DNA from 2 places in the Bacillus sp. WC2503 genome. Region 1 is predicted to be linked to the other one. Evidence: riboswitches for the same ligand, from Rfam matches in the RefSeq annotation. Region 1 holds a riboswitch; the other holds the start of a gene.
What was found. Region 1 has a riboswitch for preQ1 ahead of queC (7-cyano-7-deazaguanine synthase QueC). Riboswitches for the same ligand answer to the same signal wherever they lie in the genome.
Positions count from the first base shown of each region.

Region 1 (6,092 bases):
GTAGAAGAACAAAAACAAGTTATCAATTCAATTAATGAAATTCGCAATGATTTTGGTACAATGGGGAATCTTTGTTACATTCGTCATTCTGTTGATACGACAGATGCTTTTTATAAGGAGGAGCAAGATTTCTTTGATGAATACTCTCCAGTTGTACAAGGATATGGAACAAAATATTATAAGGCGTTAATTAGTTCTCCATTTCGTGAAGAATTAGAAGCCTATTACGGAAAGCAATTATTCGCTCTAGCAGAATGTGATTTAAAAACATATTCAGATGAAATCGTGAAAGATTTACAATTAGAGAATAAATTGTCTTCACAATATACACAGTTGTTAGCATCTGCAAAAATTGACTTTGCGGGAGAAGAAAGAACATTATCGCAACTGATTCCATTTATGCAAGGAAAAGAAAGAAGTGAACGTAAATCAGCAAGTGAAGCATACTACGGATTTTTAGCTGGAAATGAGGAAGAACTAGATCGTATTTATGATGAGCTTGTTAAAGTAAGAACGAAAATTGCGAAATCTTTAGGTTTCAAAAACTTTGTTGAACTAGGATATGCAAGAATGTATCGTACAGATTACAATGCGGAGATGGTTGCGAATTATCGTCAGCAAGTACTTGATTATATCGTTCCAGTTACAACGGAATTAAGAAAGAGACAAAAAGCACGTATCGGTGTAGAAAAGCTAGCATATTACGATGAAAACTTTGAATTTGCTACAGGTAATCCAACTCCAAAAGGAGATGCAGATTGGATTATTAATCATGGGAAAACGATGTATAAAGAGTTATCAGCTGAAACAGATGAATTTTTCAATTTCATGTTAGATAATGATTTATTAGACTTAGTTGCGAAAAAAGGAAAAGCTGGTGGCGGATATTGTACATATATCGAAAATTATAAAGCGCCATTTATTTTCTCAAACTTCAATGGAACATCTGGTGACATTGATGTATTAACACATGAAGCTGGTCATGCTTTCCAAGTATATGAAAGTCGTAAATTTGAAATTCCAGAATATAATTGGCCAACATATGAAGCGTGTGAGATTCATTCTATGAGTATGGAATTCTTTACATGGCCATGGATGAAACTATTCTTTGAAGAAGATGCAGATAAATATTATTTCTCACACTTAAGTTCAGCACTTCTGTTTTTACCATATGGTGTATCTGTCGACGAATACCAACATTATGTATATGAAAATCCAGAAGCATCACCAGCAGAGCGTAAGACAGCATGGCGTAACATAGAGAAGAAATATTTACCGCATCGTGATTATGAAGATAATGATTATTTAGAGCGCGGTGGCTTCTGGCAACGTCAGGGGCATATTTATAGCTCGCCGTTCTACTATATTGACTACACGTTAGCTCAAATTTGTGCACTGCAATTTTGGAAGCGCGCAAGAGATAATAGACAAGAGGCATGGGAAGATTATGTGAACCTTTGCCAACAAGGTGGAAGTAAATCATTCTTAGAATTAGTAGAAGTGGCAAATTTAACATCACCATTTGCTGAAGGTTGTGTGAAAAGTGTCATTACAGAAATTGAAGCATGGTTACATGCGATTGACGACACAAAATTGTAAAAAACATGCGCTTTTTTTCACATGTTTAACATCGACATAATGGGAAAATGATGAGATAATAAAAGAAAATTCAGAATACTAAAGAGGTGTTTCTAATAAGGAGCACCTCTTTTCACCAACAAAAAGGGGGGAAAGAAGTATGCTTCAATCTAATATGGATGTGAGTTTAGAAAGTTTGGTGAACTCATTGCAGTCTACCCGAAGCACGCTATTATCAGAAATTGAAATGTTAAATGATACAGAAGTGAATGTAAAGCCACGCCGTGATAAATGGAGTATTATTCAAATTTTACATCACTTACATTTAGTTGAACAATCTGTCACATCTGCCCTTGTATATGCTCTACACAAAAATGAAAGAAATGCGACTCCATTTAAAGACCTCCAACTTACGCTTGATCGCACACATAAAAGAGAAGCTCCTCAGCAAATGCAACCAACAGAAACTTTAATGAAAAAACAGCAAGGAATTCAATTGCTAGAACATTCACGACAAGAACTATTACATGCGCTTCATAGTATCATAGATGAAAAAGAATTAGTTGAAAATGGATTAAAGCATCCTGTTTTTAATGATTTGAATTTGTATCAGTGGGTTCAATTTCTTGATTTACATGAACAAAGACATCTTACACAGTTAAAAGAGGCGAAATACGCAATTTTGCAGCGATAAAGTGGAAGAAGTGGGAAACCACTTCTTTTTTGATACATGCATAGTTTTCTTTCTTACTTTGGAATACTACATGGAGAAAGAAAAGAAGGAGTTGAAAAGTATGTCCAAGAAAAAGAGAGAAGAAGAGCGTGCTTGGAAAGCACGTAAAGAGAATCAAAAACCACATGGAAAAGTGAAAGCTTTTGCTGAATTAGTTGAAGGAACAGAAAAAACGTGATGATTATTTCATCACGTTTTTTGTATGAGTGGAAAGGTTAATAAGAAGGTTGTACCGATTCCTTTTTCACTTATAATATCAATTTTTCCATTCATAGCTTGAACAACACTGAATACAACCATCATTCCAAGACCAGTCCCTTTTTCTTTCGTTGAATAGAAAGGAGAACCGAGGCGCTTCACCTGTTCTTGATCCATGCCAACTCCTGTATCTTTTATATATAGCTGGATATGCTTATGATCAGGAACTAATGTGAAATAAAGATCGCCACCTTTTGGCATAGCTTCAATGCAGTTTTTTAAAATATTTAATAAGCATTGGTTTAGTTTTTGCTTCTCTCCAGCGATAAAGAAAGAAGTACTTTGCTTTATGTAATGAGTACGGACATTTGTTAAATTGGCAAGTGGTGTAATTAAAGATAGTGCATGCAGTAATTCTTCCTCGAGTTGTAGTGTTTGTTCTTTTTCAATACTCGGTTTTGCAAAGGTTAAATAGTCTGTGAGAACATGATTTGCTTGCTCAATACCATTAATGGCAATATCGATATATAATTTCCGTTCTTGCTCGGTACATGTATCAGACTGCAATAGTTGTAAAAATCCTTTCGTTGAAGTTAAAGGATTGCGAATTTCGTGCGAGATGGAAGCTGCCATTTCACCGATTAAATGAAATTTCTCAGCGTTCATAAGCTCATTTTGGAGACGAACCTGAGTTTGTAATATGTGTAGTAAATATAAAATAAGGATCGTACCAAGCATCGTACATAACTCATACACAATAATATGGGGTATATAATCTACCTTATTTGTAACTTCTGAAAGGAAGAAGGGTATCCAGCTAAATCCATATGTGAGACTGTAAATAATAGCAAGTGCTATTTTTATACGATTAGAAGTTCGATTGAAAAATTTGTACGTTAATAGTAGAACAATAAATAGAACAATAGAAGCGATAAGGGATGGGAAAACACCTATTCCTCCTAATAAGAAGCGATATATGTTTAATACAGCTAAAATAGAACCACCAGCAATAGGCCCTCCTGTCAATGTACCGACAATTAATACGATATGACGCATATCAAATTGAAAACCATTATTTGTTTTTGCTGCAAAAGTGATACATAGTATTGTAGCGAGGCAACACAGTACAATAAATATAGCTGAATTTAATTTAGGAGACCGTTTCCCTTTTTGATTCCAAAATAAGTGATAAATAAGCATTGTAACGAGAATGGATAAAATATTTAAAAAGAGGTAAATAATAAAGTGTTTCAGTGGGATGCCTCCTCTCTCCGAATAGTAAATTAATCATACTATAAAATGAAAGAAATGGAATATAAAATAGCGGAAAAATCAGAAATTTTTTCTGGTAGTATACAATATGTTACAATATGTTTTGTCAATGAAAGAAGAAATTCCATGCACCGCATGGGAGAGGTTCGCGAACTCCCTCTATAAAAAACTATGGAAACAACAATATCCTTAGGTATTGTTTTGTTTTTTTATTGTGACAGTTCAAGAACGTTCTTTCTTCTTATTCGTAGTAGAGAAGGAGAATGAGTGAAATGAAAAAAGAAAAAGCAGTTGTTGTTTTTAGTGGTGGACAAGATAGTACAACATGTTTATTTTGGGCAATAGAGCAGTTTGCAGAAGTAGAAGCTGTAACATTTAATTACAATCAACGTCATAAATTAGAAATTGATTGTGCAGTGGAAATTGCGAAAGAGCTAGGAATTAAACATACGGTACTAGATATGAGTCTATTAAATCAACTTGCTCCAAATGCGTTAACGAGAACGGATATGGAGATTACACATGAAGAAGGTGAATTGCCATCGACATTTGTAGATGGACGAAATTTACTATTCTTATCATTTGCTGCTGTATTAGCAAAACAAGTTGAGGCACGTCATATTGTAACGGGTGTATGTGAAACTGATTTTAGTGGTTATCCAGATTGCCGTGACGTGTTTGTGAAATCGTTAAACGTTACATTAAATTTATCTATGGATTATCCATTTGTCATTCATACACCACTTATGTGGATTGATAAAGCAGACACGTGGAAATTATCTGATGAACTTGGCGCATTCGAGTTTGTTAGAGAAAAAACATTAACATGTTATAACGGAATCATTGGTGATGGTTGCGGTGAATGTCCAGCATGTCAACTTCGTAAAGCAGGATTAGATACGTACTTACAAGAACGCGAAGGAGCGAACAACTAATGGATAATTTCTTTGGATTTCGCATCGTAGAAAATTTGCAAAAAATGGACAAGGATATTCAACGTAAACAACTCAAATATCATAATAAAAGAGTAATGGTCAGCAAGGAATTTACATTTGATGCAGCGCACCATTTACACTGTTATGAAGGAAAATGTAAAAACTTACATGGTCACACATATAAAGTTGTATTTGGGATTAGTGGATATGTAAATGAAATAGGCCTTGCAATTGACTTTGGAGATATAAAAGAAATTTGGAAAAACGAAATTGAAATATATTTAGATCATCGTTATTTAAACGAAACATTACCAGCGATGAATACGACTGCTGAGAATATGGTCGTTTGGATTTATGAAAAGATGGCAGAAGCATTAACGAAAGATAATCGTGTGAACGAATATAAAGGAGCTCGTGTTGAATTTGTTCGTCTATTTGAGACGCCAACTAGTTATGCGGAAGTAAGACGGGAGTGGATGCTCGATGAGTAAAATTCCTGTCTTAGAAATATTCGGTCCGACTATTCAAGGAGAAGGCATGGTTGTCGGGCAAAAGACTATGTTTATTCGAACTGCTGGCTGTGACTATAGCTGTTCTTGGTGTGATTCTGCTTTTACATGGGATGGATCGGCAAAAGATCAAATTAGACAAATGCCAGCGGAAGACATTTGGAATGAGCTTGTTGAAATTGGAGGAGAAAATTTCTCTCATGTTACGATTTCGGGTGGGAATCCTGTTTTATTGAAAAATATTGAGTCGCTTCTTTCTATATTAAAAGAGAATGGGATGCGAACGGCGATAGAAACACAAGGGAGTAAATGGCAAGATTGGTTACTTCAAATTGATGAGATAACCATTTCGCCAAAACCACCAAGTTCGGGAATGAAAACAGATTATCAAAAGTTAGATGCTGTAATTCAGAAACTAGCAGGAAAAGATATTAGTTTAAAAGTAGTAGTATTCGATGATCGCGACTTTGAATATGCAGTTAAGATGCACGAACGTTATCCATCTGTACCATTTTTCTTACAAGTAGGGAACGATGATACGAAAACAGTGGATGATGCAATGCTTATTAAAAAATTATTAGATAAGTATGAGTGGCTTATTGAAAAAGCTGTTAATTGTAAAAAAATGAATGATGCGAAAGTATTGCCGCAGCTTCATGCGTTAGTATGGGGAAATAAACGAGGCGTATAAAGAGAAGGGATGTTTAAAATGGCAGGAAGATTAGATGAAGATTTAAAAGATGTAACATTATTAGGAAATCAAAATACAAAATATTTATTTGAATATAGCCCAGAAATTTTAGAGGTATTTGATAATAACCATCCAAACCGTGATTACTTTGTAAAATTCAATTGTCCTGAATTTAC
Region 1 is NZ_JBQYMD010000001.1:634,547-640,638, forward strand. It holds gene ACUN26_RS03400 (M3 family oligoendopeptidase) at 1-1,599, shown strand, start outside; gene ACUN26_RS03405 (DinB family protein) at 1,739-2,272, shown strand; gene ACUN26_RS03410 (DUF6254 family protein) at 2,373-2,489, shown strand; gene kinB (sporulation sensor histidine kinase KinB) at 2,501-3,709, opposite strand; PreQ1 riboswitch class I at 3,917-3,960, shown strand; gene queC (7-cyano-7-deazaguanine synthase QueC) at 4,054-4,716, shown strand; gene queD (6-carboxytetrahydropterin synthase QueD) at 4,716-5,207, shown strand; gene queE (7-carboxy-7-deazaguanine synthase QueE) at 5,200-5,916, shown strand; gene queF (preQ(1) synthase) at 5,935-6,092, shown strand, end outside.

Region 2 (6,092 bases), 240 kb from region 1:
GCTCGAACACCAATTATGCTTATTGCTACAGATGAAGGGAAGTATTTATACGAAAAGCTAGGATTTAGGGTGGTAAGCTATGTTTCTAAATACATATGTAACTCGTACAATACGAATTATAAATGTGCAAGAAATGAAGAATATATGATGGATTATGAAGAGGGTGATTTAGAAGAAATAATAAAAATAGATGAATATGCGTTTGGAACAAATAGAAAAGAGTTTTTAAAGAAAAGAATGATGCAAAGTGAACAGTGCACTGTTGTGAAGGATAAGGAACAAAATATACTAGGATATGGTTTGAGTATACAAACGCCGGAAAATAAAATATTAGGACCGGTAGTTGCTAAAAATGATGAGATGGCAATAAATATTGTTCATTATTTAGCAAAAGGGCATAATGGGAAATTAAGAATAGATGTACCAGAAGTAAAGAAAGATTTTGTGAAAGAATTAGAGGTTACTGGTTTTAAAAAGGTGAATACACCACCAATTATGATGAAAAATAGTGATCAATTTTTGAAAAGAAATGGAGAACTATATAGTATTGCAGCACAAATTTTTGGGTAACAAAGAATCCTTCTGAATGAAGGATTCTTTGTTTATTAATCACGATATTGGTCGTGAGTTGGTTGGAAGAGGTCTTCCTCGATATCTCTCACCATAGAAAAATGATCAACGTTATAATGACCGTGTAAAATTTTATTGTGATGACCAATAATTTGCTCTGCAGACAATACGTTAGAATCAGTTGTGGAATGACCGTTTTTAATTAATGTAACGTCAAATCCTTGTACAGTTGCTGTCCTAACAGCTGTGTCAATACAATGTTCAGTTTTACATCCACCTATCACAATATGATTAATTTTTTCTTCTTTTAAAAGTTCAAGTAAAGAAGTGCCATAGAATGAATTCGTTGCTGCTTTATTAATAAGGATTGCAGACTGAGGTACTTGAATTTGATTATGTACTTCAAATCCCACGCCGCTACCAGAAGCAACATCGATATCTCTTACGAAAACAATAAGGGCATTTGAATCAATTGCTTTCTGTACAGCTGTATTTAGTGTAGCTAATAACTCAGTTTTACGAAAAACTTCATTTTCTTGCTCATTTCCATCAATTAATTCTTGTTGAGCATCGATAATTAATAGTGCTTGTTTCATCGTGTCTCCCCTTTAATATGAAATAAGTTCCACTGTACATATTCCTTCAGATTGTTAGGAAATCCTCCATTGCAAGCGAAGTAAACGATTGATTTACAAAGTTGTCAAAGAAATTTCATTCTCATAGTGTGTAAAAACATGTATGATAGGAAGTGGAGAATTTTTGAGTAGGTGGGAATATCATGCAAACAGTAGAAGATTATCTTTCATTCTTACATACGAAAGGATTTAAATTATCAGAGGAAGCACAAGGGTTTATTATGTTCGGGCAAGGATATACTGGTGCATCTGATGGAATTGTGAACGCAGCAATAGAAGCGACAATTAAACATCAATTACAGTTTGATGGCAGTTATTTTGTTGCGTTATTAGAACGATTGAAAGAAGAAGAAATTACAGATAAAAAAAGCGCTAAGGCTTTTATGCGGAAGTTACAAGCGTAACTTCACGCGGCCTGCGCTTCTTTTTTTATTTTGGAAGGTAGTTCAACAAAAATCATGCCTAGAAAAATACATAGACATCCGAAAATAGCAGACATAGAAAGTTGTTCGTTAGCAACGAGAACGCCTGTTAATGCAGCAAAAACGGGCTCCATTGCGAAAATAATTGCTACTCTCGTTGGGGAAGTATGTTTCTGAGCTGATGTTTGAATGAAAAAAGCAATGGATGTCGCAAATAAGGAAGTTAGAAATAGGGCGAATAAAAAGGAATGATTTGTCCATAGCGATACTGAAAATAATTTTTCCCAATCTTCAAACAAAAAAGCGCAAATAGAAGAAAATATACCTACAGCTAATACTTGAGATGTGCTTAGTAATAAAGGTGATATTTTCTTAGAAAAGAAACCGTTAATGAGAATATGGGCAGCGAATGCGATTGCGCAACCGAGAACAAGTATATCTCCTATATTTAATTGAAAAGAATCAGCAGCTGTTAATAAATATAAACCGGCTGTTGCCACAGTGATACCGAGTACGACGAAAATGGTAGCCTTTTGTTTTAAAAAGATAAAAGATAAGATTGGAACCATAACAATGCTTAGTCCTGTTAAGAAACCTGCTTTTGAAGAAGTTGTATAGAGTAAGCCGAATGTTTGTAATAAATAGCCAACGCATAAAAAGAATCCAACAATTAATCCGGCAAAACTACTCTGCTTTATATCTTGTTTCGAAGTTTTTTGTGAGAAAATCATTTGAACAAATAATAAAATAATTCCGGCGAATAAAAAGCGAAGGCCATTAAAAGTAAATGGACCAACGAAAGACATAGCATTTTGAACGACAACAAACGTAGCTCCCCAAATAAAAGAGACAAATAATAAAGCGAGAGGAGCAAGCCACTCTTTTTTCACACTCATACCCCCGTTAATTTTGTAAGATAGCTTTTCTAGCTAATTCATCAGCGACTTTATTTTGACTACTTGGAATCCACTTAATAAAAAAGAGATCGAAACTTTTTATGTACTGTAGTGCTTCCTCTAATAGTGGTGCAAACATTTTATTTTTTGCGTATTCTTTTTCAACAGCTCGCTCGACAAGTTGCGAATCTGTACGAAAAGAGACAATGTTATAATTATGCTCCGTGCAATACTTTAATGCTGCAAGTAAAGCATGATATTCCGCTTCATGATTGGACATTGTTCCAAGTGGTAATGATAATTGTACAGGTGGCTGTATGCCTTTAATAAATACTCCCGCACCAGAAGGACCAGGATTTCCTTTTGATGCACCATCAATATACACTTCAATCAAAATGAGAAACCTCCAAATTATAAGATTATCCCCTAAAAAAATGTTTCTTTGAAGTAGGGGATAGAGTACTTATCCCGCGTTAACGGGCAGTAAGACACCCACCTCAAAACTCGGCTGAAACAATGAAGTTAGGTGGGTGATCAACTGCCCGTAAATGCCCAATTGGTGAAGGCTAATAATCAGTGGGGATGAATATCCCCCACTGATTAAAGTTTCACTTTATCCGATTGTGATGCTGTAACGGCATGTAAATGTTTCATTCGCTTGTAAAGATTGAATTCCTTTTTTTTCCTTGAAATCTTTTGCTGGATTTATTTCATCAGCGATTCCATACCAAGGTTCAATACATAAGAAAGGTGCGTTATCCCCTGATGTCCATACGCCGACAAATGGAAATCCTGCAAATTCTACTTTTACAAATTTATTATGTTTATGAGAACGAATAGAAATTTCATTCGTATTCATATTTTCAAAAATAAGTGCATCATTTTTGAATAAATCGTATGTAAGTGGCAATTCATTCGTATTTTCAGCGATTAATTGTTTTTTACTTGAAAGATAAGGTCCTTCTAATACACTTGTTTCTAAGCGTTCAGAACCGTTAAATGATAGATGATAATCTGTAAATGATTCGCCGTCTAATAGAGGGAAGTTGAATCCAGGGTGCGCTCCGATTGAGAAGAACATCTCTTTTGAAGCAGGATTGTTTACTTCATATGTAACATGTATATTTTGTTCTTCTACCTCATAAGAAATGAGTAGTTCAAATTCGTAAGGATATTTTTTTAATGTTTCTTCATTACTAGTAACGATATAAGTGATTTTTGTTTCACTTTGTTCTTTTACAGAGAACGTAAGATCACGAGCGAAACCGTGCTGAGTTAAAGAATATGGTTTACCATCTACGTAGTATGTATTATCTACTAATCGGCCGACAATTGGGAATAAAATTGGTGCGCGACGTCCCCAATAAGTAGAATCACCTTGCCATAAATATTCTGTGTTATCTTCTTTTAAGCGAACGCTTTGCAATTCTGCACCTTTGTCAGAAATGGAAACGATTACTTTTTCATTTTGTATTGTTGCTGTCATGAAGTGAAACCTCCTAAATCTTTCATATGTTTCATTATACGTTGTCTAAAAGAAAAAAGGTAGTTGATGATAGGAATCTATTGACGAAAGCGTGTCTAATGCGTAAAATATAATCTTGTTGCTTAAAAAACGAATAACGTGGTTCGAAACCATCCCACGTAAAAAAACTAAGGAGATTTTGTCATGAATATAAGAACAATAGTCGGTAATGGTATTATAGCGGCATTATATATTGCTGTTTCTATGCTTATTCAGCCATTTGGCTTTACAGGTGTACAGTTTCGTATTTCAGAGATGTTTAATCATCTCGTTGTATTTAATAAGAAAGCAAGTTACGGAATTGTATTAGGTGTATTTTTAACGAATCTCTTTTTCTCACCTATGGTCGCTTATGATTTAGTATTTGGAGTAGGGCAATCTATTCTTGCATTAGTTGCAACGATTATTTCTATGCGATTCATTAAAGGTGTTTGGGCTCGTATGATTTTTAATACAGTTATCTTTACGATTACAATGTTTATGATTGCAATTGAACTTCATCTTGCATTTGATTTACCATTTATGTGGACTTGGTTAACATGTGCAGCAGGTGAATTCGTAGTAATGGCGATTGGTATGCCTGTAATGTACTGGATTAATAAGCGAGTACAATTTGAAAGATTTATGTAATAGATGAAAGAGCTATTCCAATGGGATAGCTCTTTTTGTATGTGATTATATTGAATATAATACTGTGACTCTTGATAAAATATAATAAAATATAAATAAGAATTCTTATATAAGGGGAATTTAGCATGAAATATAAAATTCATTGGTTATATAAAACAAAACGCGGATTGCAGACGGAATTAACGACAGATTATATGAACATAGAAGAAGTACTTCAATTTGCGGAGGATTTTGAGAAAACAGGAAGAGCGAAAGAACTTTTATTTTACGATGAAATGGATGCAGAATGGTCATTAAAAGAAATGAAGAAGCTGAGTAAACAAGTGGAGGAAGAGATTCAAGAAATACATGTTTATTTTGATGGTGGGTATGATCTTCAGACGAAAGAAGCTGGAGTAGGTATATGTGTGTATTATAAAAAAGGAAATATAAACTACCGAATTCGCCGCAACGCATATATAGAAGGTATATATGATAATAATGAAGCCGAATATGCATCATTATTATACGGTATAAATATACTCGAAGAATTAGGGATTAAGTATGAAGCAGTTACGCTTCGTGGAGACTCTCAAGTTGTACTGCAGCAATTGGCTGGAGAATGGCCTTGCTATGATGAGCATTTAAATCATTACTTAGATCAAATTGAACGAAAGGCGAAGCAAATGAAATTAAAGCTTGTATGTGAGCCAATATCTAGAAAACAAAATAAAGAAGCACATCAATTAGCAACGCAAGCATTAGAAGGGACAGTCATTGATAGTCATAAAGAAATAACCGAATAGAGAGGTGCAAAGGTGGATAAAAAGCAACTCATTACAGAGGTAAATGACTTATTAGAAACGTATTGTGAAGGATGTTTTTTACGAGAACATAATCGGAAAACGAATAGTAAATATTATGCCCATTCATTTTGTATTAGGCAATGTACAGTTGGAGAAACGTTGAAAAAATATGGAGAACAGTTGTCATAAAAAACATCCAGAGAAAACTCTCTGGATGTTTTTTTAGTGCTTCGCTTCATGTAATTGATGCTCGCACTTACTTAATTTCTTTTCCTCATTCATTAAAAATGGCTCATCTAAATCTGTTGCAACAGATTTCATAATCTCAAGTTGAGAGCGAGCTGCTTCTACTGCAGTAGTGGCATGCTCCAGTGTGTCTGGATCCATTGAAATTGTTGCAGAACCTACCATTTTTTGTGCTGTTTCTACACGGAATTTCACTTCTTCAAAATCATTTACTTCTGAACCCATTGTAATTGCCTCCTTTGTGAATTGCGCATTTCACATAGTTTTCGCTCTGTAAAACGGAAATATACAAAGGAATAACAAAGGAGGTTACCAAGTAAGGTAACCTCCTGTCATATGTTGGATTAAAGTTTTACTACGTTAGCAGCTTGAGGTCCACGGTT
Region 2 is NZ_JBQYMD010000001.1:878,079-884,170, forward strand. It holds gene ACUN26_RS04680 (GNAT family N-acetyltransferase) at 1-570, shown strand, start outside; gene ACUN26_RS04685 (cysteine hydrolase family protein) at 606-1,166, opposite strand; gene ACUN26_RS04690 (DUF6123 family protein) at 1,349-1,609, shown strand; gene ACUN26_RS04695 (DMT family transporter) at 1,612-2,517, opposite strand; gene ACUN26_RS04700 (reverse transcriptase-like protein) at 2,531-2,917, opposite strand; gene ACUN26_RS04705 (aldose 1-epimerase family protein) at 3,137-4,009, opposite strand; PreQ1 riboswitch class I at 4,142-4,186, shown strand; gene ACUN26_RS04710 (QueT transporter family protein) at 4,193-4,678, shown strand; gene ACUN26_RS04715 (ribonuclease H family protein) at 4,804-5,463, shown strand; gene ACUN26_RS04720 (zinc-finger domain-containing protein) at 5,476-5,652, shown strand; gene ACUN26_RS04725 (DUF2564 family protein) at 5,686-5,934, opposite strand; gene cspB (cold shock-like protein CspB) at 6,054-6,092, opposite strand, start outside.
Region 2: linked by a shared signal. The riboswitch ahead of ACUN26_RS04710 (QueT transporter family protein) and the one ahead of queC (7-cyano-7-deazaguanine synthase QueC) in region 1 are both predicted to bind preQ1.